3 regions of the Cupriavidus sp. SS-3 genome follow, and region 1 is predicted to be linked to each of the others. Evidence: predicted binding sites of a transcription regulator. Region 1 holds the regulator's gene; each other region holds the start of a gene.
What was found. The regulator HrcA, encoded in region 1, represses chaperone genes, less so after heat shock. The targets are predictions, from matches to a motif close to TTAGCACTCNNNNNNNNNGAGTGCTAA.
Positions count from the first base shown of each region.

Region 2: the regulator HrcA is predicted to act here: its motif matches at 4,243-4,269, upstream of groES (co-chaperone GroES).
Region 3: the regulator HrcA is predicted to act here: its motif matches at 5,000-5,026, upstream of rpoH (RNA polymerase sigma factor RpoH).

Region 1 is NZ_JAYLVT010000003.1:172,994-183,094, reverse strand. It holds gene U9J39_RS06750 (malonic semialdehyde reductase) at 1-371, opposite strand, end outside; gene U9J39_RS06745 (DMT family transporter) at 460-1,398, opposite strand; gene U9J39_RS06740 (DUF1841 family protein) at 1,511-1,942, shown strand; gene U9J39_RS06735 (phospholipase A) at 2,075-3,373, shown strand; gene U9J39_RS06730 (thioredoxin family protein) at 3,388-3,819, opposite strand; gene grpE (nucleotide exchange factor GrpE) at 3,912-4,487, opposite strand; gene U9J39_RS06720 (hypothetical protein) at 4,763-4,936, shown strand; gene U9J39_RS06715 (RNA-binding S4 domain-containing protein) at 4,999-5,394, opposite strand; gene hemH (ferrochelatase) at 5,391-6,506, opposite strand; gene hrcA (heat-inducible transcriptional repressor HrcA) at 6,616-7,650, opposite strand; gene U9J39_RS06700 (NAD kinase) at 7,765-8,682, shown strand; gene recN (DNA repair protein RecN) at 8,750-10,101, shown strand, end outside.
Region 2 is NZ_JAYLVT010000008.1:37,800-47,900, reverse strand. It holds gene U9J39_RS14125 (type II secretion system F family protein) at 1-13, shown strand, start outside; gene U9J39_RS14120 (type II secretion system F family protein) at 90-1,064, shown strand; gene U9J39_RS14115 (metallophosphoesterase) at 1,275-2,048, shown strand; gene groL (chaperonin GroEL) at 2,167-3,810, opposite strand; gene groES (co-chaperone GroES) at 3,858-4,148, opposite strand; gene ycaC (isochorismate family cysteine hydrolase YcaC) at 4,512-5,138, opposite strand; gene U9J39_RS14095 (YciI family protein) at 5,243-5,548, opposite strand; gene U9J39_RS14090 (nuclear transport factor 2 family protein) at 5,560-6,015, opposite strand; gene U9J39_RS14085 (ABC transporter ATP-binding protein) at 6,008-6,727, opposite strand; gene U9J39_RS14080 (ABC transporter ATP-binding protein) at 6,730-7,536, opposite strand; gene U9J39_RS14075 (branched-chain amino acid ABC transporter permease) at 7,533-8,522, opposite strand; gene U9J39_RS14070 (branched-chain amino acid ABC transporter permease) at 8,525-9,412, opposite strand; gene U9J39_RS14065 (ABC transporter substrate-binding protein) at 9,452-10,101, opposite strand, start outside.
Region 3 is NZ_JAYLVT010000005.1:231,868-241,968, forward strand. It holds gene U9J39_RS10670 (CmpA/NrtA family ABC transporter substrate-binding protein) at 1-1,046, shown strand, start outside; gene ntrB (nitrate ABC transporter permease) at 1,078-1,968, shown strand; gene U9J39_RS10680 (ABC transporter ATP-binding protein) at 1,987-2,790, shown strand; gene ybiB (DNA-binding protein YbiB) at 2,876-3,868, shown strand; gene U9J39_RS10690 (pirin family protein) at 3,888-4,763, opposite strand; gene rpoH (RNA polymerase sigma factor RpoH) at 5,109-6,038, shown strand; gene U9J39_RS10700 (SCO family protein) at 6,143-6,763, opposite strand; gene cyoE (heme o synthase) at 6,877-7,821, opposite strand; gene U9J39_RS10710 (COX15/CtaA family protein) at 7,818-8,921, opposite strand; gene U9J39_RS10715 (SCO family protein) at 8,931-9,581, opposite strand; gene U9J39_RS10720 (SURF1 family protein) at 9,653-10,101, opposite strand, start outside.

The DNA of each region.
Region 1 (10,101 bases):
CTGTTCATCAGCGCGTCGCGGGCGATCTTGGCATCGTTGCCGGCGTACCAGGAGCGGGCGTCGGCATGCGGGAACAGCTTGGGCAACTGGTCGTGGAAGGCGGTGTCGAAGGCGACGATGGCGGTCACCGGCGCCGAGCGCGTCTTGTCGACGTTGCCGGCCGAGACGCAGTCGACCAGGCGCGCCTTCTCGGCGGCGCTCTTGACGAACACGATGCGCGCGGGGCTGCTGTTGGCAGCGGTCGGGCCGAACTTCATCGCTTCATAGACCTGGTGCAGCACGGCGTCGTCCACATGGCGGTCCTGCCACACGTTGTGCGTGCGGGCTTCGGTGAACAGTTGCGCCAGGGCGGCGTGGTCGATCTGGGACATGCGCGTCCTTTCTGTACGGGAGGTAAGAGAAGGCGCGATTGTACCCAAGCGCCGGCGCGCCTCACGACAGCGCCTTTGAGCAACCCGTTCAATTCCCTTGGATGTCGGCGCGCGCCGGGGCGGGTGCGCTGCCGCGGCGGGTCAGCCACAGCACGCCCGCCAGGATCAGGCCCCCGCCCAGCGCCTGCGCCGCGCCGATCTGCTCGCCCAGCAGCAGGGCCGCCAGCACCACGGTGACCACCGGCTCCAGCGTCGACAGCATCGACGCCTGCGCCGCGCCCAGCCGCTGCAGCCCGGCAAAGAAGGTCAGGATCGCCAGCACGGTCGACAGCAGCGCGATCCCCGCCAGCGCCAGCCAGCCGCCGGCATCGGCCGGAAACTGCGGCGGCGTCCCCGCGCCGGCGCGCAGCACGCCGACAGCGCCGTAGACCAGCGCCGCCGCGGTGCAGATCACGGTAGTGGTGGCGATCGGGTTGACGCCGGCGGTCAGGCGCGCGCCGACGATGATGTAGACGGAGTAGATCACCGCCGCCGCCAGCCCCAGCGCGATTCCGAGCGGCGAGCCCGCGCCGCCGCCGACGGTCAGCCCGGCGCCCACCGAGCACAGCACCAGCGCCACCACCGCGGCGGTGGTCAGCCGCTCCTTCAGGAAGATGGCCGCGAGGATGGTCACGAACAGCGGATACAGGTACAGCAGCAGCGCCACCAGGCTGGCCTGCGCATGGTTGAGCGCGCTGAAGAAGCAGAACGACTGGCCGACATAGCCGATGCCCCCCATCGCCGCCAGCGCCAGCACGCGCCGCCACGGCGGCAGCGCGATGCCGCACGTGCGCATCACCCACGCCAGCGCCGCCGCGGCCAGCAGGAAGCGCACCAGCAGCAGGCCGTACACGTCCGCGCCCGCGGCGTAGGCAAAGCGCGCGAAGATGGCCATGGCGCCGAAGGCGCTGGCCGAGACCGCGATCAGCAGCACGCCGGCCAGCTTGTCGCGGGCAGCGGTCGGGGCGGTGGGGGCGGAAGCGCTCATCGGGCAGGCAGGAAGTCGGCGATCCCGCATTCTACTTGGGACCATCGCCGCCATTTCGACCACCGTCGGGCCGCCGGCAAGGGTCGCCCCCGTCGTCTACAATGGCGCCACCATGTTCAATCCCTCACGAGAAGAAGTCCGCCGGTTCTTCTGCGATGCCTGGCAGAAGCAGATCGCAGGCGGCGTGCTGACCCCGCTGGAAGCCATTGCCGTCGACTGGATCGGCGAGCACCCGGAATACCAGGACCTGCTGCGCGACACCGAAGGCGCGCTGGCGCAGGACTACACCCCCGAGCAAGGCCAGACCAATCCCTTCCTGCACCTGGCGATGCACCTGTCGATTTCGGAGCAGGTCTCGGTCGACCAGCCGCGCGGCATCCGCCAGGCCTACGAGGCGCTCGCGCGCCGGCTCGATTCCCCGCACCAAGCCCAGCACCAGGTGATGGAATGCCTGGGCGAGATGCTGTGGCAGGCCCAGCGCACCGGCCAGCCGCCGGACGGCGACCACTACGTCGACTGCGTCAGGCGCCGCGCCAACCGCTGACAGCGCGCGCCGGTACGCGCAAAAAGTGCAGCGTACAATTCCTCACAAGCCGTTGCGGGCGGGCGTGGTAGGCTTTGGGCTCCGTATTTCCCCTAGTTACGTTGCCATCACCCGGCAACGTCGCGCATCTTCATGCCCCCTACTGCCCTTTTCTCGCGGCAGCGTCTGGCGCCAGCCAGCCGTGCCGTCGCCCCCCTCTGCCTGTCGCTGATGCTGGCCTGGCCGTTGGCCGGCCATGCCGGCGTGGCGCTGCTGCAGCCGCCGCGCGTGATCGACGGCAACCAGCCGCTGACGCTGACCCTGGTGGTGTCGGCCGACAACACCACGCGCCGCTACCGTATTCCCGACACACTCGAAGTGACCGCCTCCGGCGAGATGCAGGCGCCGGTGCGGCTGGTGCTGTGGCGCGAAGTCTCCGGCCCCGCCGTGGTCAACCTGCGCCGTGGCGAGCATCGCGCCATCCACTACACGGTGGCGCTGCCGCCGGTGCTGCGCGGCCAGGTGCGGCTGGATGCCACCGGCATCGACGCCGCGCCGGTGCTGGTCACGCTGAACCGGCTGCCGCAGCCGGGCGAGGCGGCCACGTCGACGCCGCCGGTGGCCAGCCAGGCGCCGGCCGCGGTTGCCGACAGCCCCGACTCCGCGGACGGCGCGCCCGTGCCGGTGACCGGAGTCACCACGGCCCAGGCCGCGGCCCCCGCCCCGGCCGACCTGCGCGACAGCGCCCGGCTGTCGTTTCACGACCCGATGTACTTCATGGTCGGGGCGAACGATGGCGCCAACGCCAAGTTCCAGTTCAGCTTCAAGTACCGCATTTTCGAGGGCGAGGATCCGGCCTCGAAGCGCCTGTTCGACAACCTCTACTTCAGCTACACCCAGTTCTCGCTGTGGGACCTGAGCGAAGATTCGGCGCCGTTCCGCGACACCAACTACCGGCCCAGCCTGTTCTACTACCTGTCGGATACCGGCGTGCGCAACAACGTGATCAGCCGGCTGTCGCTGGCCGCCGGCCTGGAGCATGAATCCAACGGCCGCAACGGCGCGGACTCGCGCAGCATCAACACGGTGTTCGTCAAGCCCACCTTCTATTTCGGCGACCAGAACGACTGGCACTGGCGCGTGGCGCCCAAGCTCTACGCTTATGTGGAAAAGGCCGACAACCCGGACATCGCCCACTACCGCGGCTACATGGACCTCGGCATCGCCTACGGGCGGCCGGACTCATGGGAGTTCTCGGCGACGCTGCGCAAGGGCACGCGCAAGTGGTACGGCAGCGTCGACGCGCAGCTGACCTACCCGATGGCGCGGCTGATCCCCGGCACGGCCGGCTACCTGATGGCGGGATATTTCGTCGGCTATGGCGAGAGCCTGCTGGACTACAACCACAAGCTGCCGTGGCAGTTCCGCATCGGCTATGCGCTGACGCGCTGAAGCCGGGACCGTCGCTAGCCCGCCAGCGGCTTGCCGCTGGCCTTCAGGCGCGCATTGGCCACGGCCGCGGCAAACTGCCCGTGGCCGTGCCAGCCGGTGGCCCGGCCCAGCTTCTTGCCGTTCTGGAAGAACATGAACACCGGGATGCCGTGCAGGCCGAAGCGCCGCCCCAGTTCCGGGTGCGCATAGACGTTGGCGTGCAGCCAGTGCAGTTCCAGCGCGCGCACCGGCCCGGGATTGGCCAGCATCGCCTTCTTGGCCATTTCGCAGTTGAAGCAGTCCACGCCCCAGAAGAACACGCACACCAGCGCGTCGCCGGCCGCGGCGATGGCGCCGTCGATGGTGGCATCGTCGACCTCGCGCATGGCAAAGGCGTCAAAGGCGCGGTGGTCCAGATGCGGGGCCGCGGACGGATCCGGCGCGCCGGCTTGCGGTTCGGTGCTCATGGTTCGCTCCTGATGCGGCTTCTGCCAATGACGAACGCCCGGGCCGGGTGGCACCGGGCGTCGGGCCGTGACAGGACGGCAGGGGCGGCGGCTTACTTCGGCGCCGCCACCGTGACCAGCGCCGGGCGCAGCACGCGGTCGGCAATGGTGTAGCCGCGCTGGAGCACGGTCACCACGGTATTGGGCTCCTGCTCCGCCGGCACCATCGAGATAGCCTGGTGGCGGTGCGGGTCGAACTTCTCGCCCACCGGGTTGAGCTCGACGATCTTGCCGCGCTCGAAGGCGGCGGCCAGCTGGCGCGCGGTCAGTTCCACGCCTTCGCGCAGCTTGGCGATGTCGCCGGAGCCGTCGGCCAGCGCGGCCTGCAGGCTGTCCATGACCGGCAGCAGGTTGTCGGCAAAGTTCTCGATGGCGAACTTGTGCGCCTTGGCGACATCTTCCTGGGCCCGGCGGCGGATGTTCTCGCCTTCGGCCACGGCGCGCATGTACAGGTCGTAATTCTCGCTGGCCTTGGCTTCCAGGGCGGCCAGCTGGGCCGCCACGTCGTCCGCGGCGGCAGCCGCAGTGTCGGGCGCGCCGGTCTCCGGGCTGGCGGTGGCGGTGCTGGCCGCCTCTTCGCCCGCAGGCGTCGCAGTCTGGTTGGATGGCGTCTGCTTCTGGTCTTCCATGTCGATCCGTATCAATGCAGTGTCGCGGCCCGCCGTGGGGCTGGCCGCGGGTGGTAAATCGGCGTGTGTCCGATGCAGGTGGTGGCAGCTCGCCGCATTTCAAGAGTGGCGCCGACGCGACGCCGAAACACACGGTTACAAAGCCCGGCCCGTTGCAATCGACGCCTTATTGCTTTGCGCCAATGCCCTCACTAAGATTCCTAGTAAGAAAAATGACAAAAATGTCGAGGGCCCAGGAGATGGTTCATTTTTGTGCCGCTTCCGAAAGGTTGGCCATGCATAAGCTCCCAGTCGTGACGGTGTGCCTCGTGGCCGCACTGGCGGTCATGACCGCCTTTATCTGCCTGTCCGGCGCCTTTACTCCGCGCGATACGGAGTATGGCAGCGGCAAGGCGGTGTTCAAGCACTACATCGTTCCCTTCGTCAGCCAGGAAGTCGCGCAGGAATAACCCGCCCCACCTGGCGATCCATCGCGCGGCGGCACCGGCAACGGTGCCGCCGCGCTGCCATCTCAGCCGTTGAAGTCGTCGATGCGGCGGCGGTCGCGCTTGGTCGGGCGCCCCTGGATCTGCGCGGACGGTTCGGGCTGCAGGCGCCGGCGCTCGGCGTCGGCGGCCCGGCGCGACTGGCTCTCGGCACTTTCCTGGTACAGCGTCTGCGCCACCGGCGCCGGCCCGCGCGCCGCGGCGATGCCCTTCACTTCGAGCTCCCAGCGCTGCTGGTGTGCCTCCAGCGCAACCTTGTCGCCGGGCTTGACCTCGCGTGAGTTCTTGCACAGCTGGCCGTTGACCGTCACCTTGCCGCGCTCCACCGCTTCTGCCGCGAGCGAGCGGGTCTTGAAGAAACGCGCGCACCACAGCCATTTGTCGATGCGCTGGCGCGCATCCGCCTCGAAATCTACGTTCATGCCGCCGCTCCCCGCGCCTGCGCACGCGTGCGCCGCGCCTCCACTTCATGCGCATGCGGCGTGGCCAGCGGCCAGCCCTGCAGGTGCTGCAGCGCGATCTCCGCCATCGCCGCGACCCACGGCGCGGCATCGTTCATGCATGGAATGAAATGGAAGTCCTTGCCGCCCGCGACCTTGAACTCAGTCTGGCCTTCCATGGCGATTTCTTCCAGCGTTTCGATGCAGTCCGCCGGAAAGCCCGGGCAGAACACGTCGACGCGCCCGGCGCCGACCTTGCCCAGCTCCGCCAGCGTCGGCGCCGTATAGGGCTGCAGCCACTCGGCCTTGCCGAAGCGCGACTGGAACGTCACCTGGTACTGCCCCGCTTGCAGGCCCAGCGCCTCGCCCAGCAGGCGGCCGGTCTTCAGGCACTCGCAGTGGTACGGATCGCCCAGTTCCAGCGTGCGCCGCGGCACGCCGTGGAACGACAGGATCAGCTTGTCGCCCTGGCCGAAATCCGGCATGCCGTGCCGGCTCCAGTAGGCGGCGACCTGCTGCTGCAGCGCGGAGATATACGCGGGATGGTCATGGAAATGCTTGATCAGCCGCAGTTCCGGCTGGTTGCGCCACTGGCCCAGCACCCGGAACACCTCGTCGAAGGCGGTGGCCGTAGTGGTGCCCGAGTACTGCGGATACATCGGCAGCACCAGCACCTGCTCGCAGCCCTGGCGGCGCAGCGCTTCCATCACCGAGGCGATCGACGGGTTGCCGTAGCGCATCGCGCACGCCACCGTCACGTCGTGGCCGTTCTGGTGCAGCAGCCGCTGCAGCGCGTGCGCCTGGCGCTCGCTGTAGACCAGCAGCGGCGAGCCCGTCATATGGGCCTCGCGCAGCCAGATCGATTCGTACTTGAGCGCCGACGCGCGCGAGCGCAGCGGCAGGATCACGCCGTACAGCAGCGGCAGCCAGGCCGCGCGCGGGATCTCGACCACGCGCGGATCGGACAGGAATTGCTTCAGGTAGCGCCCCACCGCCTTGGGCGTGGGGGCATCGGGGGTGCCGAGGTTGACCAGCAGGATCGCCGTGCGCGGCGCCTGGCCGTGCTGGTAGGCCGGTTCGGGAGAAAACGTCATGTCGCTTGCGGGTTGGCGCGATGCCGGGATGGGGCGGGGGCGGCGCACCGGCGCCGGGCCCGCGCGGCGGGAATGGGAGAGCCGCGGGTCAGACCGGAACGCCGGACCACTAGTTCTGGCTCAGCGCGCTCGACAGCAACCGCGCGGTAATGTCGACGATCGGGATCACGCGCTCGTAAGCCATGCGCGTGGGGCCAATCACCCCCAAGGTGCCGACGATCTGCCCGTCGACCTCGTACGGCGCGGTGATGACCGCCATGTCTTCGATCGGCACCAGTTGGCTTTCGCCGCCGATGAAGATCTGCACGCCCTGCGCATGGCTGGACACGTCCAGCAGCTGCAGCAGGCTGGTCTTGTGCTCGAACACGTCGAACAGGCGCCGCAGCTTGTCCATGCTCGAGGCCAGGTCGTCGACTTCGAGCAGCTTGCGCTCGCCGCTGATATAGACGTGGTCGTCGTCCTCGTCCTCGGCGGCGCTGCCGGCCTCGACCGCGGCCTGCATCAGCTGCGACATGTCGCGGCGCAGGTCCTGCAGCTCGAGCCGCAGGTGGCTGCGCACGGTGTCGAAGCTCATGCCGGCATAGTGCGAGTTGAAGAAATTGGCCGCCTCGATCAATTGCGCCGGCGTGTAGGGGAGTTCGGTCTGGATGATGCGGTTCTGCACGTCGCCCTCGGGGCTGACGATGATCAGCAGGATGCGCTTGTCCGACAGCCGCATGAACTCGATCTGCCGGAACGCCTGCGCGCGGCGCGGCGTCATCACCACGCCGGCAAAGTGCGACAGGTTGGACAGCGTGCGCGCCGCCGCCGTGATCATGCGCTGCGGCCCCAGTTGCTGGCCGCCCAGCTGGTCCTGGATCTGCCCGGTCAGCTCGGCCAGGTCCGCGTTGCGCTCGAGCGGCTTGGCGGTCAGCATCGAATCGACGAACAGCCGGTAGCCGCGCGGCGTCGGGATGCGGCCGGCCGAGGTGTGCGGGCTGGCGATAAAACCCATTTCCTCGAGATCGGACATCACATTGCGTATCGTCGCCGGCGACAGGTCCAGCCCCGAGTACTTGGACAGGGTGCGGGAACCGACCGGCTGGCCTTCGGCAATGTAGCGCTCGATCAGGGTCTTGAGCAGCGTTTTGGAACGTTCATCCATGATGCCCCGATTTTACGCAAGTTTTGGACCTTCTGGCGGACCGGCCCGATGTGCCGCGGGATGGGCCGCCAGCGCCTGCTGACAACCGTCACGGCGGTATGGTCTAATCCCGGCATGTCCGCCCCACCCAAAGCCAGCGCCGTGCGCACTCCATTCAAGACCGTCGCCCTGGTGGGCAGGTACTCCACCGCCGGCATCGAAGGGCCGCTGGAAGAGATCGCCTCCTATATCCTGCGCAACGGCCAGGATGTGGTGTTCGAGCGCGAGACCGCGCTGGCCACCGGGCTGACCGCCTACCCCGCCCTGTCCGCCGAAGAGATCGGCACGCAGGCCGACGTCGCCGTGGTGCTGGGTGGCGACGGCACGCTGCTGGGCATTGCGCGCCAGCTTGCCGGCTATGACGTGCCCCTGATCGGCGTGAACCACGGGCGGCTCGGCTTCATGACCGATATTGCGCTGGAAGACGCGCACACCGTGCTGCCCGACATGCTCGACGGCCGCTACGAGTCCGAGACCCGGCTTCTGCTGGCCTCGCGCGTGGTGCGCGACGACATGGACATCTTCTCGGCGCTGGCGCTGAACGATGTGGTGGTGAACCGCTCCGGCATCTCCGGCATGGTCGAGCTGGCGGTTTCGGTCGACGGCCACTTCATGTACAACCAGCGTTCCGACGGCCTGATCGTGTCGACCGCCACCGGCTCCACCGCCTACGCGCTGTCGGCCGGCGGCCCGATCCTGCATCCCACGCTGTCGGGCGTGGTGCTGGTACCGATCGCCCCGCACGCGCTGTCGAACCGGCCGATCGTGTTGCCGCACGACGCCGAGGTCACGATCGAGGTGGCGAGCGCGCGCGACGCCAGCGTCAACTTCGACATGCAGTCGCTGACCTCGCTGCTGCCGGGCGACCGCATCGTGGTGCGGCGCTCGCAGAAGACCATCAACCTGCTGCACCCGGTGGGCTACAACTACTACGCCACACTGCGCAAGAAGCTGCACTGGCACGAATACCCGTCCGAAGACAACCGCCTCTGAGCGCCATCCAGCCGCCCCTCAGCCCGAGCCCGACCCGTCATCGGACCGACCACCCTTCCCCGCCACGATGCTGCGCAGCCTGTCCATCCGTGATTTCGTCATCGTCGACACCCTCGACCTGGACTTCGCCTCCGGCTTTACCGTGTTCACCGGCGAGACCGGCGCCGGCAAGTCGATCCTGATCGATGCCCTGGCGCTGGTGCTGGGCGAGCGCGCCGATGCCGGCGTGGTGCGCGAAGGCGCGCCGCGCGCCAGCGTCAGCGCCACCTTCTCGACCCATCCCGCGCTCGATGCGTGGCTGGCCGAGCGCGAGCTCAACAGCGAAGAAGACGGCGGCGTGCCGACCGTGCTGCTGCGCCGCACCGTCGATGCCGGCGGCCGCAGCAAGGCCTTTATCAACGGCGCCGCCGCGACCCTGGCACAGCTGCGCGAAGTGGGCGACCAGCTGGTCGACATCCATGGCCAGCACGCGCATCAGCAACTGCTGCGCCCGGATGCGCAGCGGCTGCTGTTCGACGCCCACGCCGGCCTGACGCAGCAGGCCGCCGCGGTGGCCGAGGCCTGGCGCGCCTGGCGTGCCTGCGTGCGCCAGCGCGAAGCGGTCGAGCACCAGTCGCGCGAGATGCAGCTCGAGCGCGAACGGCTCGAATGGCAGGTGGGGGAACTGGACAAGCTCAACCCGCAGCCGGGCGAATGGGACGAGATCCAGTCGGAGTACAACCGGCTCTCGCACGCCGCCGGCCTGATCGACGGCAGCCGCGCCGCGCTCGACGCACTGTCCGAGGCCGACGGCTCGGTGCTGTCGGCGCTCAACGGCATCGTGCACCGGCTGCAGCAGCTGGCCGATGTCGACGCCGCGCTGCGCGACGTGCTGGCCGCGCTGGAGCCGGCGCAGCTGCAGGCCGAGGAAGCCGCGCATTCGCTGACGCGCTATGTCGACCGGCTCGAGCTCGATCCCGAGCGGCTGCAGGCGGTGGAAGAGCGCATGCAGGCGCTGCACGCCACCGCGCGCAAGTACCGCCTGCCGCCCGAGCAGCTCGCCGATGAACTGGTCGCGCGCCGCCAGCAGCTCGACGACCTGCAGGCCGCGCAGGACCTGAACAAGGTGATGGCGCGCGAGGCCGCGGCCAAGGCCGCCTACCTGACGCTGGCGCAGCATCTCAGCCATGCCCGCAAGCAAGCCGCGCAGGCGCTGTCCGGCGCGGTCACCGACGCCATGCAGGGCCTGTCGATGGCCGGCGGCAGCTTTGTCGCGGCGCTCAATGCGCTTGACGAAGGCCAGAGCTACGGCCTGGAGCAGGTCGAGTTCCTGGTGGCCGGCCACGCCGGCGTCAGCGCGCGCCCGCTCGCCCGGGTCGCCTCAGGCGGCGAACTCGCGCGCATCAGCCTGGCGATCTCGGTGATCACCAGCGAAGCCTC
Region 2 (10,101 bases), on a different contig from region 1:
GATCCGGGTCTGAGACACCGGCTGCGATTATCTCGGCGCAACACCAGAAGAAGCAGGGCTTGGACAGCCATACTGACGGGGAGTCCATCATGCAAGAGATTTTCCAGGGGTTCCAGGGCGACCAGATGATCGTGCTCGCACTGATCTTCGTGGCGGCGTTCGGCACGGTGTTCGGCGTGCTTTATGCACTCGCGCCCCATCGGCTGCGCGGGCGGGCCGAGCAGATCGCCGGCCAGGCCGGCCCGTTCGAGGCCGACCAGGGCCGGCAGCAGGCGCTGATCGAAAAACTGGTGAAGTGGGCGCAGCCGATATCGCGGCTGTCGCTGCCCAAGGAGGGCTGGGAGAACTCGCAGCTGCGCGTGCGTTTCATGAATGCCGGCTGGCGCAGTGCCAGCGCCGCGCCGCTGTACTTCGGCGCCAAGACAGTACTGGCCGTCGGCCTGCCCATGCTTGGCCTGCTGGCGGTCAGCAGCCAGCCCGGACAGCAAAGCCAGCAGCTGATGTTCGCACTGCTGGCTTTGCTTGCCGCCACCGGCTACTACCTCCCCAACATAGTCCTCGCCCGCAAAGTCTCCCAGCGCCAGCGCACCGTCTTCGAAGAATTCCCCGACGTGATCGACCTGCTGACCGTCTGCGTCGAAGCCGGCCTCGGCCTGGACGCGGCGCTGATGCGCGTGGCCGACGAACTGGCGCTGCGCTGCCCGGTGCTGGCCGATGAGCTGCAGCTGATGCTGCTGGAACTGCGCTCGGGCTTCTCCAAGGAAAAGGCCTTGACCAACCTGGCGCTGCGCACCGGCGTCGAAGACGTCGACAAGTTCGCCTCGATGCTGGTCCAGGCCGACCGCTTCGGCACCAGCCTGGGCGAGTCGCTGCGCGTGCTGTCCGACATGCTGCGCACCAAGCGCCGCATGCGCGCCGAGGAGCAGGCCGCCAAGATTGCGCTGAAGCTGCTGTTCCCGCTGATCTTCACCATCTTCCCGTCCTTGCTGCTGGTGTTGCTGGGGCCGGCCTTCATCCAGATCTATCGCGTGCTGCTGCCAACCATGGCGGGACAAGGAGGTTAAGCCCTCCGGGAAACCGCGACAGTTTCCCCCGGCTGTCTCCCGGTGCAATGCCGGCAAGACAGTCACTTGCCCGGAACCCAGGTTCCGGGCTTTTTTGCTTTGCCGGGCGAGTCCCGGGGCTTGACCGGACGGTCTGGCTTCTGAAGAATGCAGGCAATCCCCTGCGGCGCCGAGGCCACGCAGCGCGCGCCCTACCCGCCTGGAGTCCCGATGAAGCTACGCATCCTGAGCGACCTCCACATCGAACACAACCTGCCGCAGTCCGTACCGGCATGCGACGCCGACCTCGTGATACTGGCCGGCGACATCGCCAACGGCCGCGACGGCATCGACTGGGCCATCGGCACGTTCAGCCAGCCGGTGGTCTATGTGCCGGGCAACCACGAGTACTACGAGAGCAATTTCGACACCGTCGACCAGCAGATGGCCGAGGCCGCGGCCGCGCATCCGCAGGTGCGCCTGCTCAATGGCGACGTCGCGGAATTCGACGGCGTGCGCGTCATCGGCACGACGTGGTGGACGGACTACACGCTGTTCGGCACCGACCGGCGCGACGAGGCGATGCAGGCGTGCGCGAAAGCGATGTACGACCACCGGCTGATCGAGATCCGCGGCGCCGATGGCCACATGCGCCAGTTCACGCCGCAGGACGCACTGGCACGCCACCTGGCCGCGTCCGACTGGCTGTCGGCGCAGCTGGCGCTGCCCTACGCCGGCAAGACGGTGGTGGTCACGCACCACGGCCCGGACCTCGGCAGCCTGGATCCGCGCTTCTCGCACGACCTGGTCTCCGGCGGCTTCCTGTCACGCCGGCCTGACCTGGTGGCGCAGGCAGACCTGTGGATCCACGGCCATACCCACACCAGCTTCGACTACTGCGTCGACAACTCGCGCGTGGTGTGCAACCCGCGCGGCTATGTCAGCCGTCGTACCGGCGAGCTGGAGAACAAGTCCTTCGACTGGTGCTGCGTGGTCGAAGTCTGACGCAAGCCGGCCCGCGCACTCCCGCGCCGGCCATCCAAACAAAAACCCCCCGCGGACTCGCGTCCGCGGGGGGTTTTTCATCGCAGCCTGCCCTCACGGGCAGTTGGCCGGGGATGGATTACATCATGCCTTCCATGCCGCCCATGCCGCCCATGCCGCCCGGCATTGCCGGAGCCGACTCTTCCTTCGGCGTTTCGGCCACGGCGCAGTCGGTGGTCAGCATCAGCGAAGCCACCGAAGCGGCGTTCTGCAGTGCGGTGCGGGTGACCTTGGTCGGGTCCAGCACGCCCATTTCGACCAGGTCGCCGTACTCGCCCGAGGCGGCGTTGTAGCCGTAGTTGCCCTTGCCTTCGATCACCTTGGCAACGACCACCGAAGCTTCTTCACCGGCGTTCAGCACGATCTGGCGCAGCGGCTCTTCCATCGCGCGCAGCACGATCTTGATACCGGCGTTCTGGTCGGCGTTTTCGCCGGTCAGTGCCGAGATCGCAGCGCGGGCGCGCAGCAGGGCCACACCACCGCCGGGGACGATGCCTTCTTCCACCGCAGCGCGGGTGGCGTGCAGGGCGTCTTCCACGCGGGCCTTCTTTTCCTTCATTTCGACTTCGGTGGCAGCGCCAACCTTGATCACGGCAACACCGCCGGCCAGCTTGGCCACGCGCTCTTGCAGCTTTTCACGGTCGTAGTCCGAGGTCGCTTCTTCGATCTGGGCGCGGATCTGCTTCACGCGGCCTTCGATCGCAGCGGCGTCGCCGGCGCCATCGATGATGATGGTGTTTTCCTTGCCGATCTCGATGCGCTTGGCCTGGCCCAGGTCGTTCAGGGTCGCCTTTTCCAGCGTCAGGCCGATCTCTTCAGCGATCACGGTGCCGCCGGTCAGGATGGCGATGTCTTCCAGCATGGCCTTGCGGCGGTCGCCGAAGCCCGGAGCCTTGACGGCAGCGGTCTTCAGGATGCCACGGATGTTGTTGACCACCAGGGTCGCCAGGGCTTCGCCCTCGACGTCTTCAGCGATGATCAGCAGCGGGCGGCCGGCCTTGGCCACTTGCTCCAGCACCGGCAGCAGGTCGCGGATGTTCGAAACCTTCTTGTCGAACAGCAGCACGAACGGGCTGTCCAGCTGGACAACCTGCTTTTCCGGGTTGTTGATGAAGTACGGCGACAGGTAGCCGCGGTCGAACTGCATGCCTTCCACGACTTCCAGCTCGTCGGCCAGCGACTTGCCGTCTTCGACGGTGATCACGCCTTCCTTGCCGACCTTGTCCATGGCTTCGGCGATGCGCTCACCGATGGAGGTGTCGCTGTTGGCCGAGATCGCGCCAACCTGGGCGATTTCCTTGCTGGTGGTGGTGGGCTTGCTGACCTTCTTCAGCTCTTCCACGGCGGCGGCGACAGCCTTGTCGATGCCGCGCTTCAGGTCCATCGGGTTCATGCCGGCGGCAACGAACTTCATGCCTTCGCGCACGATCGACTGGGCCAGCACGGTAGCGGTGGTGGTACCGTCACCGGCGTTGTCGCTGGTCTTGGAAGCCACTTCCTTGACCATCTGGGCGCCCATGTTCTGCAGCTTGTCCTTCAGCTCGATTTCCTTGGCCACGGACACGCCGTCCTTGGTCACGGTCGGGCCGCCGAAGCTGCGCTCCAGCACCACGTTGCGGCCCTTCGGGCCCAGGGTCACCTTGACTGCGTTGGCGAGGATGTTCACGCCTTCGACCATCTTGGCACGGGCGGCGTCGCCAAACACTACGTCTTTTGCTGCCATGTTCTGAATCTCCTGAAATCTGTACGGGTGGGGCTACAAGTAACGGATTACTTGTTGACCACGGCCATGATGTCTTCTTCGCGCATGACCAGCAGTTCCTGGCCATCCACCTTCACGCCCTGGCCGGCATACTTGCCGAACAGCACGCGATCGCCGACCTTGACGTCCAGGGCGATGTTGTTGCCCTTGTCATCCTTCTTGCCGGGACCGATTGCCAGCACTTCGCCTTGATCGGGCTTCTCGGCAGCGTTGTCGGGAATCACGATACCGGACGCGGTCTTGGTTTCGTTGTCCAGACGCTTCACGATCACGCGGTCGTGCAGAGGACGCAGATTCATACGGACTCCTAGATACAAAGTGAGTTTTTGATCACAAATCGGCCGGCTACCGAGGCGACGGCCGTCAGAAATGTTCAGGTGTCGCAGAGGGCTGTTAGCACTCACCCCTGACGAGTGCTAATTATAGGGACGGGGTAGGGGCATTTCAAGACAGGCGCTGGATGCGGGTTTTCCCGGAGGACGGGCGCAGCGCACATGGAGAGCCGGGGCTAAGGATTGCGCCGGAAGCGATGCTTTGGATCATCGCGATAACGTCGACGATGCGGCACGAATCGGGACTCGCCCCGCATCGCCTGCAGAATATTCCTGGTTGCCAGGCCGACGGCCAGCGCGGTGCCAGGTGGCCCCGCGCTGACGCGATGTTTATTTGCCGCCCTTCACGGTGGTGTACGCCGTAATCAGGTTCCGGTAGTCGGGAATATGGTTGGAGAACAAGGTCCCCAGCCCCTCGATGTCGTTGCGCCAGTCGCGATGAAGCTCGCAGGCAACGCCGAACCACGTCATCAGCTGGGCGCCGGCCTCGGCCATGCGGTGCCACGCGGATTCCCGCGTCACCTCATTGAAGGTACCGGATGCATCGGTCACCACGAACACATCGTAGCCCTCTTCGATCGCCGACAATGCCGGAAACGCCACGCAGACTTCAGTCACCACCCCGGCGATCAGCAGTTGCTTCTTGCCGGTTTCCTTGACCGCCTTGACGAAGTCCTCGTTGTCCCACGCATTGATCTGCCCGGGGCGCGGAATAAACGGCGCATCGGGGAACATGGCCTTGAGCTCCGGCACCAACGGCCCGTTGGGGCCGTCCTCGAAGCTGGTGGTCAGGATCGTCGGCAGCTTGAAATACCTGGCCAGATCCGCCATGGCGAGAACGTTGTTCTTGAACTTGTCCGGCTCGATGTCGCGCACCAGCGACAGCAGGCCGGCCTGATGATCCACCATCAGCACCGCAGCCTGGCTCTTGTCCAAACGCTTGTAGGTCTTGCTCATCTTCCGCTCCTGTGAATGCGCGTCCGGTTCGGTTGGACACGCGTGGTGAAATCTTCTGCATGGCGCTGCAATCCATGCACGGCTGCCTGCTCACTACCGGTGAACTAAAGCGGGCGCTGTGCGCCTGGATGGTTGTCCACCCGCAGCAGGAACGGATGGATATGGATCTCTTTCCACACGCCCGCCTGCTGGAAGGGATCGGCCCGGTTGAAGTCGATGACCTGCTGTTTGTCCTGCGCACGCACAAGGAACAAGCTGCCGATCATGCGCGCGCCGTCGTCGGACATCAACGGCCCGCACATTACGCACCGGACCTCTGCGGTTGCCAGGTAGGCGCGATGTGCGTCGTAGCTGTCGAGCCGGCGCTGCAAGGCATCGGCGTGGTCAAGGCAATGAATGATGAAGTCCATATCCCATATACCTATTGAAATGCCTGGCCTGGGGCCGCAGCAGCCGGCGCGGGGATCGGCGTCGAGGCCCACGCCAGCATCTGCCACGCGCCCTCCCGCCGCTTCCACACGCTGAGGAAGCGGTTGTCCAGCGTGCGTTCCACGCCGTCGACCACGGCAACCAGCAGGGCCTTGCCCTGCATCACCGCGATGTCGTTGTAGATTTCCTGCCCCACCTCCTGTACCGAGGCCCGCAGGTAGCGCACCCGCCCGCTGCGCAGCGATGCCAGGTATGCCTGCTTGTCCTCGCGCAACGCCGAGGAGTGGGTATAGCTGAGTTCATCCGCAAGCAGGTCTTCCAGCCCCGCGATATCGCCGGCGAGCATTGCGCGGTATCGCGCGGCATCCGCCTGCCTGAGCGCAGCGAGATCTTCCATATACCCTCCGGTCTTCGTGTCCGTCTTGCCCATGTCGGTGCCCTCAGCCATGCAGATACGCCTTCACCAGCGTCTTGTCGTTCAGCAGCGCCTGCCACTCTCCGCGCCGCACTTCGTGGATCACCCGTCCCACCGAAAGCACGTAGGCGCGGTCGGTCATCTCCGCGGCAATCGCCACGCTCTGTTCCACCAGCACGATGCTCAGCCCGCGCTCGCGCAGCCGGTTGAGCACGGCCAGGATTTCCTTGACAATGCGCGGCGCCAGGCCCGTGGTCAGCTCGTCCATGATCAGCAGGTCGGGCTGCAGCAGCAGCGCGCGGGCGATCGCCACCATCTGCTGCTGCCCGCCCGAGAGCAGGCCAACCTGGCCGCTGCCGCGCTCGCGCAGCAGCGGGAACAGTTCGCAGACTTCGTCGTGCGTGAAGCGCATCGCGCCGCCACGCGCGCGCCTGCCGGCTTGCTCGGCAAGGCGCAGGTTGTCGCGCACCGACAGCTCGCCGAACAGGTTGCGGTTCTCCAGCACCACGGCAATGCCATGCTCGAAGCGGCGATGCCCCGGCACGTGGCCGATTTCCACCCCATCCTTGACGATGCTGCCCGCCATCGGCCGCACCAGCCCGGACAGCGTGCGCACCAGCGCCGTCTTGCCCGCGCCATTGGCACCTACCACGGCCACCGCCTCGCCCGGCCCGACCTCGATGTTGATGTCATGCAGCGCTGGCACCGGGCTGTAGCCGGCGTGCAGGCCTTTCACTTTCAGCATGGTCAGACTCCCATATAGGCTTCGCGCACGCGCGGGTCGGCCTGCACGGCTTGCAGCGTGCCGCTGGCGATGATTTCCCCGTAATACAGCACGTGGGCGCTGCCGCAGATCGTCATCAGCCCCATGTCGTGCGACACCAGCAGGATGGTCATGCCTTCGCCGTTCAGGCGCAGGATCCACGCGCGCAGCAATTCGATTTCCTCGCTGTTCAGCCCCGAGGACGGTTCATCCAGCAACAGCAGGCTGGGTTCGCCGATGCAGGCGCGCGCCAGTTCCACGATGCGCCGCTGGCCCGCAGGCAGCGTGCCGGCGCGGTGCTGCAGCAGGCCTTCCAGACCGAACTTCCGTGCGCATGCCAGCGCGGCCTCGTGCATCGACTGCAGCTCGCGGCGCGACAGCGGCGAGCGCAGCATCGCATGCACCACGCCCGAGCGCGTGGCCTTGTGGCAGCCGGCCATCAGGTTTTCCAGCACCGTCATGTGCTCGAACACCTGCGGCGTCTGGAATGTGCGCACCAGTCCGGCGCGGCTGCGCTGCTGCACGCTGTCGGCGGTGATGTCGCGCCCTGCCAGCAGCACCTTGCCGCCCTTGGGGCGCAGAAAGCCGGAGATGATGTTGAAGCAGGTGGTCTTGCCACTGCCGTTGGGGCCGATCAGGCCGACGATGCTGCCGGCCGGCACATCGAACGCAACATTGCGCAGCACGTCAAGGCCGCCAAAGCTGTGCGCGACCGCTTCGACCCGCAGCAGGGCTTGCGCTTGTGCCGCGCCCGCTGCACTGGCGCCGAATTCAGCGATGGCGGATTTCATCGGACCTCCTTCAATGCGGGGTTCTGCGTGCGGCCGACGGTGCGGCGATGCATGCGGCTAATCACGCCCGCGAGCCCACCCATGATCCCGCCGGGCATCAACGTGACCACCAGCACCAGCGCCGCGCCAAACAGCACCTGGTGGAAGTCTCCCAGTCCGCTAAGCAGCTCCGGTACCAGCGACACAAACAATGCGCCAATCACCACGCCGTAGGTGGAGCGCGCCCCTGCCACCACCGGTACCAGCAGGAACACGATCGAGCGCTCCACCGTAAAGCTCTGCACGCTGACGAACGACACGTAGTGCGCAAACAGGGTTCCCGCCAGCGAGCCGAGCATGGCCGACAGCACGAACATCGCGGTCTTCAGCCGGTGCATGTCGATGCCGAGCACCTGTGCGGCCGGCGCCGCGTCGCGCATGGCCCGCATGGCCAGGCCGGGGCGGCCCTTGACGAGGTTGTCCACCAGCCAGAGCAGCAGCGCCACCAGCGGCCAGGCAAAGTAGTGGTAGCGCTCCGGCGTATCCAGCAGGAAGCCGAACAGCGACAGCTTGGGGATGCCACCGATGCCCAGCGTGCCGCCGGTCAGCCAGTCCCATTCGAAGAACAGCACACTGGCGATGCTGCCGACGGCCAGCGTCGCCAGTGCCAGGAAGAAGCCGCCCAGGCGCAGCACCGGCAGGCCGATCGCCGCCGCCAGCGCCGCGCTGGCCAGCAGGCCTGCCGCGGCACCGGCCAGGGCCGGCCATCCCAGCACCGTGGTGCAGTAGGCCGAGGCATAGGCGCCGATGCCGTAGAACGAGGCCTGCGCGAGGTTGACGATGCCGCACTGCCCCAGCAGCAGGCCGACGCCCAGGCCGCCCACGGCCAGGATGGCGGCGAAGTTGAGCAGGTCGATGTGGTGGCGCGACAGCAGTTGCCCGGCCAGCGCCCACACTACCACCGCGGCCACCACCAGCCAGCGCGTGGCGTTGGATGATGCATTCATGCTTATCCTCCCTTGCGCCCCGCGCGGCCCAGCACGCCGTTGGGGAGCAGAATCATGATGACGACCAGGATCGACAGCGCGACCACGTCGCGATAGCCCGACGGAAAGCCCACCACCGCCAGCGATTCGGTCAGACCCAGCAGCAACCCGCCCACCACCGCGCCCAGCGGATTGCCCAGCCCGCCGAGGATGGCCGCGGCAAAGCCCTTCAGCGTCAGGCCGATACCCATCTGGTAGTTCATCGACAGCAGCGGCGTCACCAGCACACCTGCGACCGCGCCGAAGCCGCCGCCGAGCAGGAAGGTCAGCGTGCGCATGCGGCGGACGTTGATGCCGGTGGTGGTGGCACCGTCGGGGTCCAGCGACGCCGCCGTCATGGCCAGGCCCACCAGCGTCTTGGTGTAGAACAGCCGCAACGCCGCCACCAGCAGCACCGCAATGCCCACCAGCGCCAGGGCATGCATGGGCGCAGTCGCTCCCAGCAGCTCCACCACGCCTTCGCCGCCGATGGCCGGCAGCAGGTGCGAATCGCGCCCGCCGAAATACAGCGCCGCGGCCGACAGCGCGAACGCCAGGCCGATGGTCAGCAGCAGGAAGCTCTCCTCGCCGGCGCCGCGCCGCATCATCGGGCGCACGAACAACGTGTCGATGGCCAGGCCGCTGGCAGCGCCGGCGGCAATGCCGCCGGCAATCGCCACCGGATAAGGCAAGCCCAGCGTCTTGAGCGCGAATACCGCAACCAGCGCGCCAATCACCGCAAACTCTCCCTGCATCGCATTGACGATGCGCGTGCCCTTGAAGATGATCGATATGCCCACGCCGATCAGCGCGTAGACGAAACCGTTGGTGATCCCGGACAGGACCGCCTGGATAACTAGGGTGTCAGACATTGCCGATCCTTTTGCCGATGCGTTTTGCCGCTACACCGGCTAGGGCCGGGCCTTGTAGTCCAGCCGCACGAACTGGCCCTTCTGCAGCTTCGAGTAGGTAAAGCCGGCCAGCGTCATGCCGCCCATATCGGGCGCAGAAAAGTCATAGCCCATCGTGACGCCCTGGTAAGGCCGGCGCAGCGCGCTGCAGAGCTTGTCGCCGGCCACATCGGCGCCCGCCGCCTTCAGGCCGCTGGCCAGCGCCATCACCGCATCCCAGCCCACCGCGGCGAAATGCTTGGGCAGCTTGCCGTACTCCTTGCGGTAAGCCTCGACAAACTCCTTCTGCGCCGGCAGCGGATCTTCGGAAACGATGAACTCGGGATGGATGATGTTGTCGGCGGCCTCGCCCATGCCCTTGACGGTCTCGTAGGTAGCGGTGCCGTGCACGGAGATGATCGGCGCGCCGACCTTCAGCTGGCGCACATTGCGGAACGGCGCGGGCGAGGTCGAGATGACGACGATCGCGTCCGGCGTGGCGGCCTTGAGCTTGGCAGCCTGCGTGGTGACGTCGGTGGCGGCGATCTCGAATTTCTCGACCTGCACGAAGGCGACGCCGTATTGCCGATCCAGCGTCTTCATGCTGCTCCACACCACCTGGCCGTAGCCCGAATCGTGCAGCACGCCGATGCGCTTGAGGCCGTTGTCGC
Region 3 (10,101 bases), on a different contig from region 1:
TCAAGATCACGCCGACCAAGGAAGCCTCCTGGGCGGGCGTGCGCGACAAGCTGGTCAATGGCGAGCTGGACGCCGCCCACGTGCTCTACGGCCTGGTCTATGGCGTGCAGCTCGGGATCGGCGGGCCGAAAAAGGACATGGCCGTGCTGATGAGCCTGAACCACAACGGCCAGGCCATCACGCTGTCGTCCAAGCTGGCCGAGAAGGGTGTGCGGGACGGCGCCAGCCTGAAAGCGCTGATGGCAAAGGAAAAGCGCGACTACACCTTCGCCCAGACCTTCCCGACCGGCACGCACGCGATGTGGCTGTACTACTGGCTGGCGGCCAACGGCATCAACCCGATGCAGGACGCCAAGGCCATCACGGTGCCGCCGCCGCAGATGGTGGCCAACATGCGCGTGGGCAATATGGATGGTTTCTGCGTGGGCGAGCCGTGGGGCGCGCGCGCGATCGCCGACAAGATCGGCTTTACCGCCGAGACCACGCAGGCGATCTGGAAGAACCACCCGGAAAAGACCCTGGGCACCACCGCGGAGTTCGTGCAGAAGCATCCGAACACGGCGCGCGCGATGGTGGCGGCGGTACTCGAGGCCTCCAAGTTCATCGATGCGTCGGCGTCCAACCGCCGCAAGACCGCCGAAACCATCGCCGCCAAGTCCTACGTCAACACCGACATGGACATCATCCTCGACCGCATGCTGGGCCGCTACACCAACGGGCTGGGCAAGACCTGGGACGACCCCGACGCGATGAAGTTCTACCAGGACGGCAATGCGAACTTCCCGTTCCTGTCCGACGGCATGTGGTTCCTGACGCAGCACAAGCGCTGGGGCCTGCTCAAGGCCCACCCGGATTACCTCGCCGTGGCCAGGCAGGTCAACCGCATCGACATCTACAAGCAGGCCGCCACCGCCGCGCAGGTGCCGCTGCCCAAGAGCGACATGCGCAGCTCGAAGCTGATCGACGGCGTGGTCTGGGACGGCAAGGACCCGAAAGCCTACGCCGACGGTTTCAAGATCAAGGCCGCCGGCACGCCCGCCGCCTGATCCGCTGTGCCCCTGACCAAAGGAGCCCGACATGAATGCCATTGCCTCCACCACGCCCGATGCCGCAGCCGACCCCGACACCAAGGAACGGACACGCCGGCGCGAACAGGAAATCTCCGCGCAGGCCCGGCGCGCGGCACGCCGCGAGACCGCTGCCGCGCTGGTGCTCAAGGCGGTGCCGCCGCTGCTGGGCTTCGCCCTGTTCGTACTGGCCTGGCACGGCATCGCCAGCATGATCCCGGCCATCCCCACGCCGGGCGCGACATGGAACGCCGCGGTGCCGCTCTTTGCCGACCCGTTCTACCGCAACGGTCCCAATGACCAGGGCATCGGCTGGAACGTGCTGGCGTCGCTGGCGCGCGTGGCAGCAGGCTTCGGCCTGGCCGCGCTGGTCGGCATCCCGGCCGGCTTCCTGATCGGGCGCTTCGCCTTCCTGAACGCCATGACCGCGCCGGTGATCAGCCTGCTGCGGCCGGTTTCGCCGCTGGCATGGCTGCCGATCGGGCTGCTGCTGTTCAAGGCGGCCAATCCGGCCGCGATCTGGGCGATCTTCATCTGCTCGATCTGGCCGATGGTGATCAACACCGCGGTGGGTGTCACGCGCGTGCCGCAGGACTACCTGAACGTGGCGCGCGTGCTCGACCTGTCGGAATGGAAGGTGTTCACGCGGGTGCTGTTCCCCGCGGTGCTGCCCTACATGCTGACCGGCGTGCGGCTGTCGATCGGCACCGCGTGGCTGGTGATCGTCGCGGCCGAGATGCTCACCGGCGGCACCGGCATCGGCTTCTGGCTGTGGGACGAATGGAACAACCTGAAGGTCGAGCACATCGTGATCGCGATCTTCGTGATCGGCATCATCGGGCTGCTGCTGGAGCACGCGCTGCTGGCGCTGGCCCGGCGCTTCAGCTACGGCACCAACTGATACGCGGGGAGAATCGCCATGGACAAGTTCGTCAGCATCGAAAACGTCGGCCAGACCTTCAAGACCCGCAAGGGACCGTTCGTCGCCCTGCGCGATATCAACCTGCATATCGCCGAGGGCGAGTTCATCACGCTGATCGGCCATTCCGGCTGCGGCAAGTCCACGCTGCTGAACCTGGTCGCGGGACTGGCCACGCCCACCGCGGGCGCGCTGATCTGCGCCGGGCGCGAGATCGCCGGGCCGGGGCCGGAGCGCGCGGTGGTGTTCCAGAACCATTCGCTGCTGCCGTGGCTGACGTGCTTCGAGAACGTCTACCTGGGCGTGGAGCGCGTCTTCGCCACCAGCGAGAGCAAGCCGCAGCTCAAGGCGCGTACGCACGACACGCTGGCGCTGGTGGGCCTGACGCACGCCGAGAACAAGTATCCGCACGAGATCTCCGGCGGCATGAAGCAGCGCGTGGGCATTGCCCGCGCGCTGGCGATGGCGCCCAAGGTGCTGCTGATGGACGAGCCCTTCGGCGCGCTAGATGCGCTCACGCGTGCGCACCTGCAGGACGAGCTGATCAAGATCGTGGCAGGCACCCGCAGCACGGTGGTGATGGTGACGCACGATGTCGACGAGGCCGTGCTGCTGGCGGACCGCATCGTGATGATGACCAACGGCCCGGCGGCCACCATCGGCGAAATCCTCAAGGTGGACCTGCCGCGCCCGCGCGACCGCGTGGCGCTGGCGGACGATCCGGCCTACCACCGCTGCCGCACCGCGGTGCTGGACTTCCTCTACCGCAAGCAGCGCAATCCGGCGCTGCTGCAAGCGGCGTAGCGGCGCGGTGGCGTGCCCGGCGGCCATGGGCGAGGCCGCCGCGCTCCGCTATCATGAACCCAGAACACACTACCCCCACGCCACCATGACCACGACCGCCGCCCCATTTCCCGCCGCCCGCTTTATCAAGGAGATCGGCCGCGGCGTCAACGGCGCGCGCGCGCTGCCGCGCGAGGACGCGCAGGCCCTGTTCGACGCCATGCTGGCGGGCCGCGTGTCCGACCTGGAGCTGGGCGCCATCCTGATGGCTTATCGCATCAAGGGCGAGGCCCCGCACGAGCTGGCCGGCATGCTGGAGGCCGCGCATGCGCACTGCGAGCCGCTGCCGGCGCCGCCGGACCGGCAGGTGGTGGTGATCCCCAGCTACAACGGCGCGCGCAAGCAGCCCAACCTGGTGCCGCTGCTGGCGCTGTTGCTGGCCCGCGAAGGCGTCCCCGTGCTGGTGCACGGCACGCGCGAGTTCGAGGGGCGCGTGACCAGCATGGCGCTGTTCGAGGCCCTGGGCGTGCCCCTGTGCGCGAGCACCGCCGAAGCCGCGGCCAGGCTGCGCGATGGGGACGGCAATGGCCCGCTGGCGGTGCTGCCGGTGGATGTGCTGTCGCCCGGGCTGTCGCGGCTGCTGGAGCGGCGCACCGTGATCGGCCTGCGCAATTCGTCGCATACGGTGGCCAAGATGCTGCAGCCGGTGGGCGAGCACTCGCCCGCCGAAGGCCTGCGGCTGTACAGCTACACGCACCCTGAATACCGCGAGACGCTGACCGACTACTTCTCCCACGAACCCGCCAACGTGCTGCTGGCGCGCGGCACCGAGGGCGAGGTGGTGGCCGATGCCCGGCGCACCGGCCGCATCGACTGGCTGCATGAAGGCCACCAGCACACACTGGTGGGCCAGGCCGGCGGCTCGATCGGCGATGTGCCGGAGCTTCCGCCGGGCAGCGATGCCGGCCTGACCGTGGCCTGGATCCGGCGCGTGCTGGACGGCGCGGTGCCGGTGCCGGCGCCGATAACCATCCAGATCGAGGCTATCCGCGAATGCCTGCGCCAGGGCACCCGCGTGACCTGGGCCAGTCCGGTCTGAGCCAGCCCCGGCACCACCGTCAGGGCTTGCGCGGGGGCAGCGGAATGCGCTCGGTCTCGCCGGGCACGCGCGGGAACTGGTCGTCCTCCCAGCGCTGGGCCGCGGCCTCGATCGCCACCTTGCTGCTGGCAACGAAGTTCCAGTAGATAAAGCGGTGCCCGTCGGTCGGGTCCCCGCCGAGCAGCATCACGCGCGACGGCGCCGTGGCCGTCAGCGTGGCCGGCTGGCCCGGCGTGAGCACCACCATGTGCTCGGCCGGCAGCGGCTCGCCGTCGAGCGCGACCGCGCCGTCGACCGGATAGATGCCGCGCTCGGCGTGGTCGGCGGGAATCTCCACGCTGGCGCCCGCGTCCAGCTCGATTGCCACGTACAGCGTGCGGCTGAAGACCTGGACCGGCGAGGTCTGGCCGAACGCATCGCCGGCAATCACCACCATGCGCAGGCCGGGCCGCTCGATGCGCGGCAGCGTCGCGGCGGGATGGTGGAAAAACGACGGTTCGGCGCCCTCGTGCTGCCGCGGCAGCGCCACCCAGGTCTGGATGCCGTGCAGGCGTGCGCCCTCTGGCCGCACGTGCTCGGGCGATCGCTCCGAATGCACGATGCCGTGGCCGGCGGTCATCCAGTTGACGTCGCCAGGGCGGATCGCCTGGTCGCTGCCAAGGCTGTCGCGATGGATGATCTCGCCCTCGAACAGGTAGGTGACCGTGGCCAGGCCGATATGGGGATGCGGACGCACATCGGCGCCCTGGCCCGGTGGCAGCTGCACCGGTCCCATATGGTCGAAGAAGATAAACGGCCCGACGGTCTGGGTTGCCGCGGCGGGCAGCAGCCGGCGCACGGTGAAATCGCCCAGGTCGCGCACATGCGGCTTGAGCAAGTGTTCGATAACAGACATAACTCCTCCGATCCGATAAGAGAGGCTCGCAAGCATGCCAGTGCGCTGCCCGCCGGTCGAGTGTAGTCGCTGGTGGAACAGAGCATTGCGACGGCCGGCAGAACCCCGTTGCCACCCCGGGCTCTAACTACCAGTGCGCGGCGGCAGCGGTATCGTTGCCGTCTCATTTCGATCCACCTGACTATCCGAACAGACAGATCGATACTTGGGAACTATCGGAGCCACCGGCACTCCAATTAGCACTCACCCGGCCAGAGTGCTAAGATGCGTTGCAGTGCCGCCGATTCCCCCAAGGGGCCGCGGCGCACCGGCAACCAAACCGCCGGACGCGAAAGGAGCCATTGAGTGAACGCAGTCTTGTCTGCCGACCAAACCCTGACGAACAACCGTCTGCCGACGGTGCCCCGGAACACGGGCAGCTTTGCGCTGACCTTTCCGGCGACCGTGGGCAACCTCGACAGCTACATCCAGGCTGTCCACCGCATTCCGCTGCTGACCGCGGAGGAAGAGCAACGCCTGGCGCGCGAGCTGCGCGACCACGATTCCGTCGATGCGGCCCGCCGCCTGGTGATGTCGCACCTGCGGCTGGTGGTGTCGATCGCCCGCCAGTACCTCGGTTACGGCCTGCCCCATGCCGACCTGATCCAGGAAGGCAATATCGGCCTGATGAAGGCGGTGAAGCGTTTCGATCCGGACCAGGGTGTGCGCCTGGTGTCGTACGCGATGCACTGGATCAAGGCCGAAATCCATGAATACGTGCTGAAGAACTGGCGCATGGTCAAGGTGGCCACCACCAAGGCCCAGCGCAAGCTGTTCTTCAACCTGCGCAGCCACAAGCAGGGCGGGCACACCTTCACGCCGGAACAGGTCGAGGCCGTGGCGCGCGAGCTGAACGTCAAGCCCGAAGAAGTGATGGAGATGGAAACCCGCCTGTCGGGCGGCGATCTGGCGCTTGAAGGCCAGGTCGACGACGGCGAAGAGGAATTCGCCCCCATCGCCTACCTGGCTGACAATCACAATGAGCCGACGCGCGTGATGGAAGCCAAGCGCCACGACCGCATGCAGGTCGAGGGGCTCGAAGAAGCGCTGGGCAAGCTCGACGAGCGTAGCCGCCGCATCATCGAGGCGCGCTGGCTCAACGTCGAGGACGACGGCTCCGGCGGCGCCACGCTGCATGAGCTGGCCGACGAGTTCGGCGTATCGGCCGAGCGCATCCGCCAGATCGAGGCGGCGGCGATGAAGAAGATGAAGGGCGCGCTGCAGGCATTCGCCTGATCCCCAGCCGCAACCATGCAAAAGGCCGGTCCCTGGACCGGCCTTTTTTGTTGCCCGCGAAGCGTTGGTGCGACGTTATGCCGCACCCGTGCGCCCCGCTTGCGTCAGGACATCAGCTGCTTCAGGTCGTGCGCGATGGGCTCCGGACCCTGGCCATGGCGGATGAACAGCCGCAGCTTGCCCTGCGGGTCGAACACATAGCTGCCGGCCGAGTGATCCACGGTGTAGTTGTTGGGTGAACTGCCCGGCACCTTGGCATAGAACACCTTGAAGTCCTTGGCCAGCTTCTGCAGCGCGGCCTCGTCGGCCGGGCGCAGCCCGACGAAGCGGGGATCGAAGGCGGGCACGTACTGCGCCAGCAGCGCCTGCGTATCGCGCTCCGGATCCACCGTGACGAACAGCACCTGCACGCGGTCCGCGTCCGGCCCCAGCTGCTCCATCACCGCCTTCAGTTCGGCCATGGTGGTGGGGCAGACATCCGGGCAGTGGGTGTAGCCGAAGAACATCACCACGGCCTTGCCCTTGTAGTCCGCCAGGGTGCGCACCTTGCCGGTATGGTCGGTCAGCGAAAAGTCCTTGCCGAAGTCTGCGGCGCCGGTGATATCGACATTGCGAAACGAGGCCTTCTGCTGTCCGCAGGCGGCTACGGCCAGGGCCAGCGCGGCCAGCAGGGAAAAGCGGCGGAAGGCGGCGAACAGGCCGGAAACGGGGCTGAGGCGTGGCATGCGGGGGACCGGTCAGGAATGAGAAGGAGACAGCATGCAGTATCGCCGATCATGCTGCCGCGCTCGCGCCGGCGCGGCAAGATGCCGCAGCCGGGACACGCGAAAAGAGCAGGTCAGACCTGCGGCACGAACTTGAAGTAGTGGTCGACCAGCAGCGCCGCGAACAGCAGCGACAGGTACAGGATCGAGAAGCGGAAGGTGCGCTGCGCCAGTTCGTCCGAATAGTTCCGGTACAGCTTCCAGGCATAGGCGAGGAAGCCCGCCCCAAGCGCCAGCGCGGCCGCCAGGTAGATGTAGCCGCTCATGCCGTAGACAAAGGGCAGCAGCGTCGCCGCGATCATGATCAGCGTGTACAGCAGGATATGCAGCAGCGTGTAGCGCTCGCCGTGCGTCACCGGCAGCATCGGCAGCCCGGACTTGGCGTAGTCGGCGCGGCGGTACAGCGCCAGCGCCCAGAAGTGCGGCGGGGTCCAGGTGAAGATGATCAGCACCAGGAACCAGGCCTCGGCCGGCACCTCGCCCGCCACCGCGGCCCAGCCCAGCGCCGGCGGCATCGCCCCGGACAGGCCGCCGATGACGATGTTCTGCGGCGTGGCCGGCTTGAGCAGGATGGTGTAGACCACCGCATAACCCAGGAAGGTGGCAAAGGTCAGCCACATGGTCAGGTCGTTGGCGTAGACGTGCAGCAGCCACATGCCCGCGCCGCCCAGGATGGCGGAGAACACCAGCGTCTGCCGCGTGGTGATCTCGCCGGTGGCGGACGGGCGCCAGGCGGTGCGGCGCATCAGTGCATCGATCTTCTGCTCGACCAGGCAATTGATGGCGAAGGCCGCGCCGGCCAGCAGCCAGATGCCGGCGGCGCCGCCGATCAGCACCGACCAAGGCACCATGCCGGGCGTGGCGAGGAACATGCCGATGATGGCGCAGAACACGGCCAGCTGCGTCACGCGCGGCTTGGTCAGGGCGGCATATTGCCGGGCCAGGTGCCGTATGCGGCTCAACCTGCCCAGGGAATGGGGATGGGTAGCGGTAACCACGGAAGGGGTCTTGTCTTTCATGTGGCGCGGGCGGCAGTCGGCACGGCAGCGGGGGCGCCGGCGGCCCGGGTCGTCAGCCCGATATTGTAGTGGAGACGGACCAGCAGCAGCAGCAGCACCGCGGCGCCGCCGTTATGCGCGACCGCCGCCACCAGCGGCCAGTCGAACACGATATTCGACATCCCGGTGGCCAGTTGCAGCACCAGCGTCGCCAGCAGCCAGCCGGCGGCGCGGCTGAGCCCTTCGAGCCGGCGCGCACGCAGGGCGAACCATGCCAGGTAGCCCAGCACGATCACGGCAAAGCCGCGATGCACCCAGTGGATCGCCACCAGCGCCGCGTGCGGGATGTAGTCGCCGTCCGCGGTCATGCCCAGCTGGCGCCACAGCGTAAAGCCATGGCGGAAGTCCATCTCCGGCACCAGCTGGCCATTGCACAGCGGGAAGTCGGTGCAGGCCAGCACCGCGTAATTGGTGCTGACCCAGCCGCCCAGGAAGATCTGGATCACCAGCAGCAGCAGGCCGATGCGCACCGGCCAGCGCAGACGCGCCGCCTGCGGCGCGACCGGGTGCGGCGGGTCGTTGCGCGAGCCCAGCTGGATCAGCACCGCCAGCAGCGCCATGCCGAGCATCAGGTGCGTGACGACGATGATGGGCTGCAGCTTCAGGGTCACGGTGAAGGCGCCGAAGGCGCCCTGCACGCACACCAGCAGCAGCACCCCGGTGGCGAACCACGGCGACTGCTTCAGTTCGCGCCGCTTGACCCACGCCAGCACCATCAGCGTGATGATCAGCACGCCGACGGCCATGGCGAAGTAGCGGTGGATCATCTCGATCCATGCCTTGGCCAGCGTCACCGGTCCGCTGGGCATGGCGGTCTCGGCCGCGCGGATCGGCTCCATGGCGGCATGCGGGTTGGAATGCCCGTAGCAGCCCGGCCAGTCCGGGCAACCCAGCCCGGAGTCGGTCAGCCGCGTGAAGCTGCCGAACATGATCAGGTCCAGCGTCAGGAACGCCGTGATCCAGGCAAGCTTGCGGTACTTGTTGCGGTCACCCTTCACCATCACGTAGGACAGCGGAAACAGCGCGATCAGGACGCCGATAATGGCCAGTTGCAGCAGCATGCCGTCCCCTCAGCCGATGCGCGAGACCTTGAGCAGCTTCTTCAGGTCGCCGCTCATTTTCTTGGGATCCGGGTCCTGCGGGAAGCGCATCATCAGGTTGCCCAGCGGGTCGACCAGGAACAGCGTGTCCTCGGCGCGCTTGCCCGGCTCGGCCGGCAACCACTGCTGCGCGGCCTGGCGGTCGATACGCAGGAAGCGCACGCCCGCGTAGGGCTCGTTGTAGGCAGAGACCAGGCGTTCGTCGATCTTGCCGTCGTCGGTCACCAGCCACACCGGCACGATGCGCAGGCGGTCCTGCCCCTGCCCGGCGCGGATCTGGCGGATGGTGAACAGCTTCTTCGCGCAGGCCTCGTCGCAGGCCGACGGATCGGCGCTGACCAGCAGCCACTTGCCGCGGAACTGCTCCAGCGGCACGGCCTGGCCCTGCTCGTCGGTGACGCGCACCGGCGGCATCGGCCGCTGCGGGTCGACCAGCGCGCCGTAGTTGGTGGCGCCGCCGCGCGGCTTGATCACGTAGTAGGTAAAGTACGAGGCAATCACCGGCGACGCGCATACCAGCAGCAGCATCAGCATCTGCAGGCGGCCACGGCGCGTGCGCGCGTCGATGCGGGGGTCGCGCGGCGAAGCCGCGGCGGCCGGAGCGGAGTCTTGCTGTGCCATGGAGTACGTCTGTCCTTTGTTCGGCAAGCCCATGCACCGGTACGCGGCGCAAGGGCGGTCAATTCATTCGATCAGGGTGCGGCCAGCCGCCGTGCGCGGCGCCAGCCCAGCACAACCACCAGCACCACCGTCAGCGCGGCCAGCCCGAACCACTGGAAGGCATAGCCATAGTGGCGCTCGGCGCCGACGTCGGCTGGCAGCCAGTCGCGCGCCAGGCCGTCGCCGCTATCGCTGCGCTGCTCGATCACCAGCGGGTGCAGGGCCAGCCCGGTTTCGGCGGCATACGGCGCGATCTCGAGGTTCTGGCGGATCCGGCTGCCGGCCGCCTCCTGGCCCAGGCTATAGACCCGCGGCACACCGGCCAGTGCCGTGCCGGTGATGGTCACCTCGCCCTCGGGCGTCGGGAACGGCGCGATCCGGGTGCGGTCCTGTGCATCGCGCGGCAGCCAGCCGCGCAGCACCAGCACCGCGCGTTGAGCGCCGGCCTCATCGGGCGCCGCGCCGATCACCAGCGGCGTCA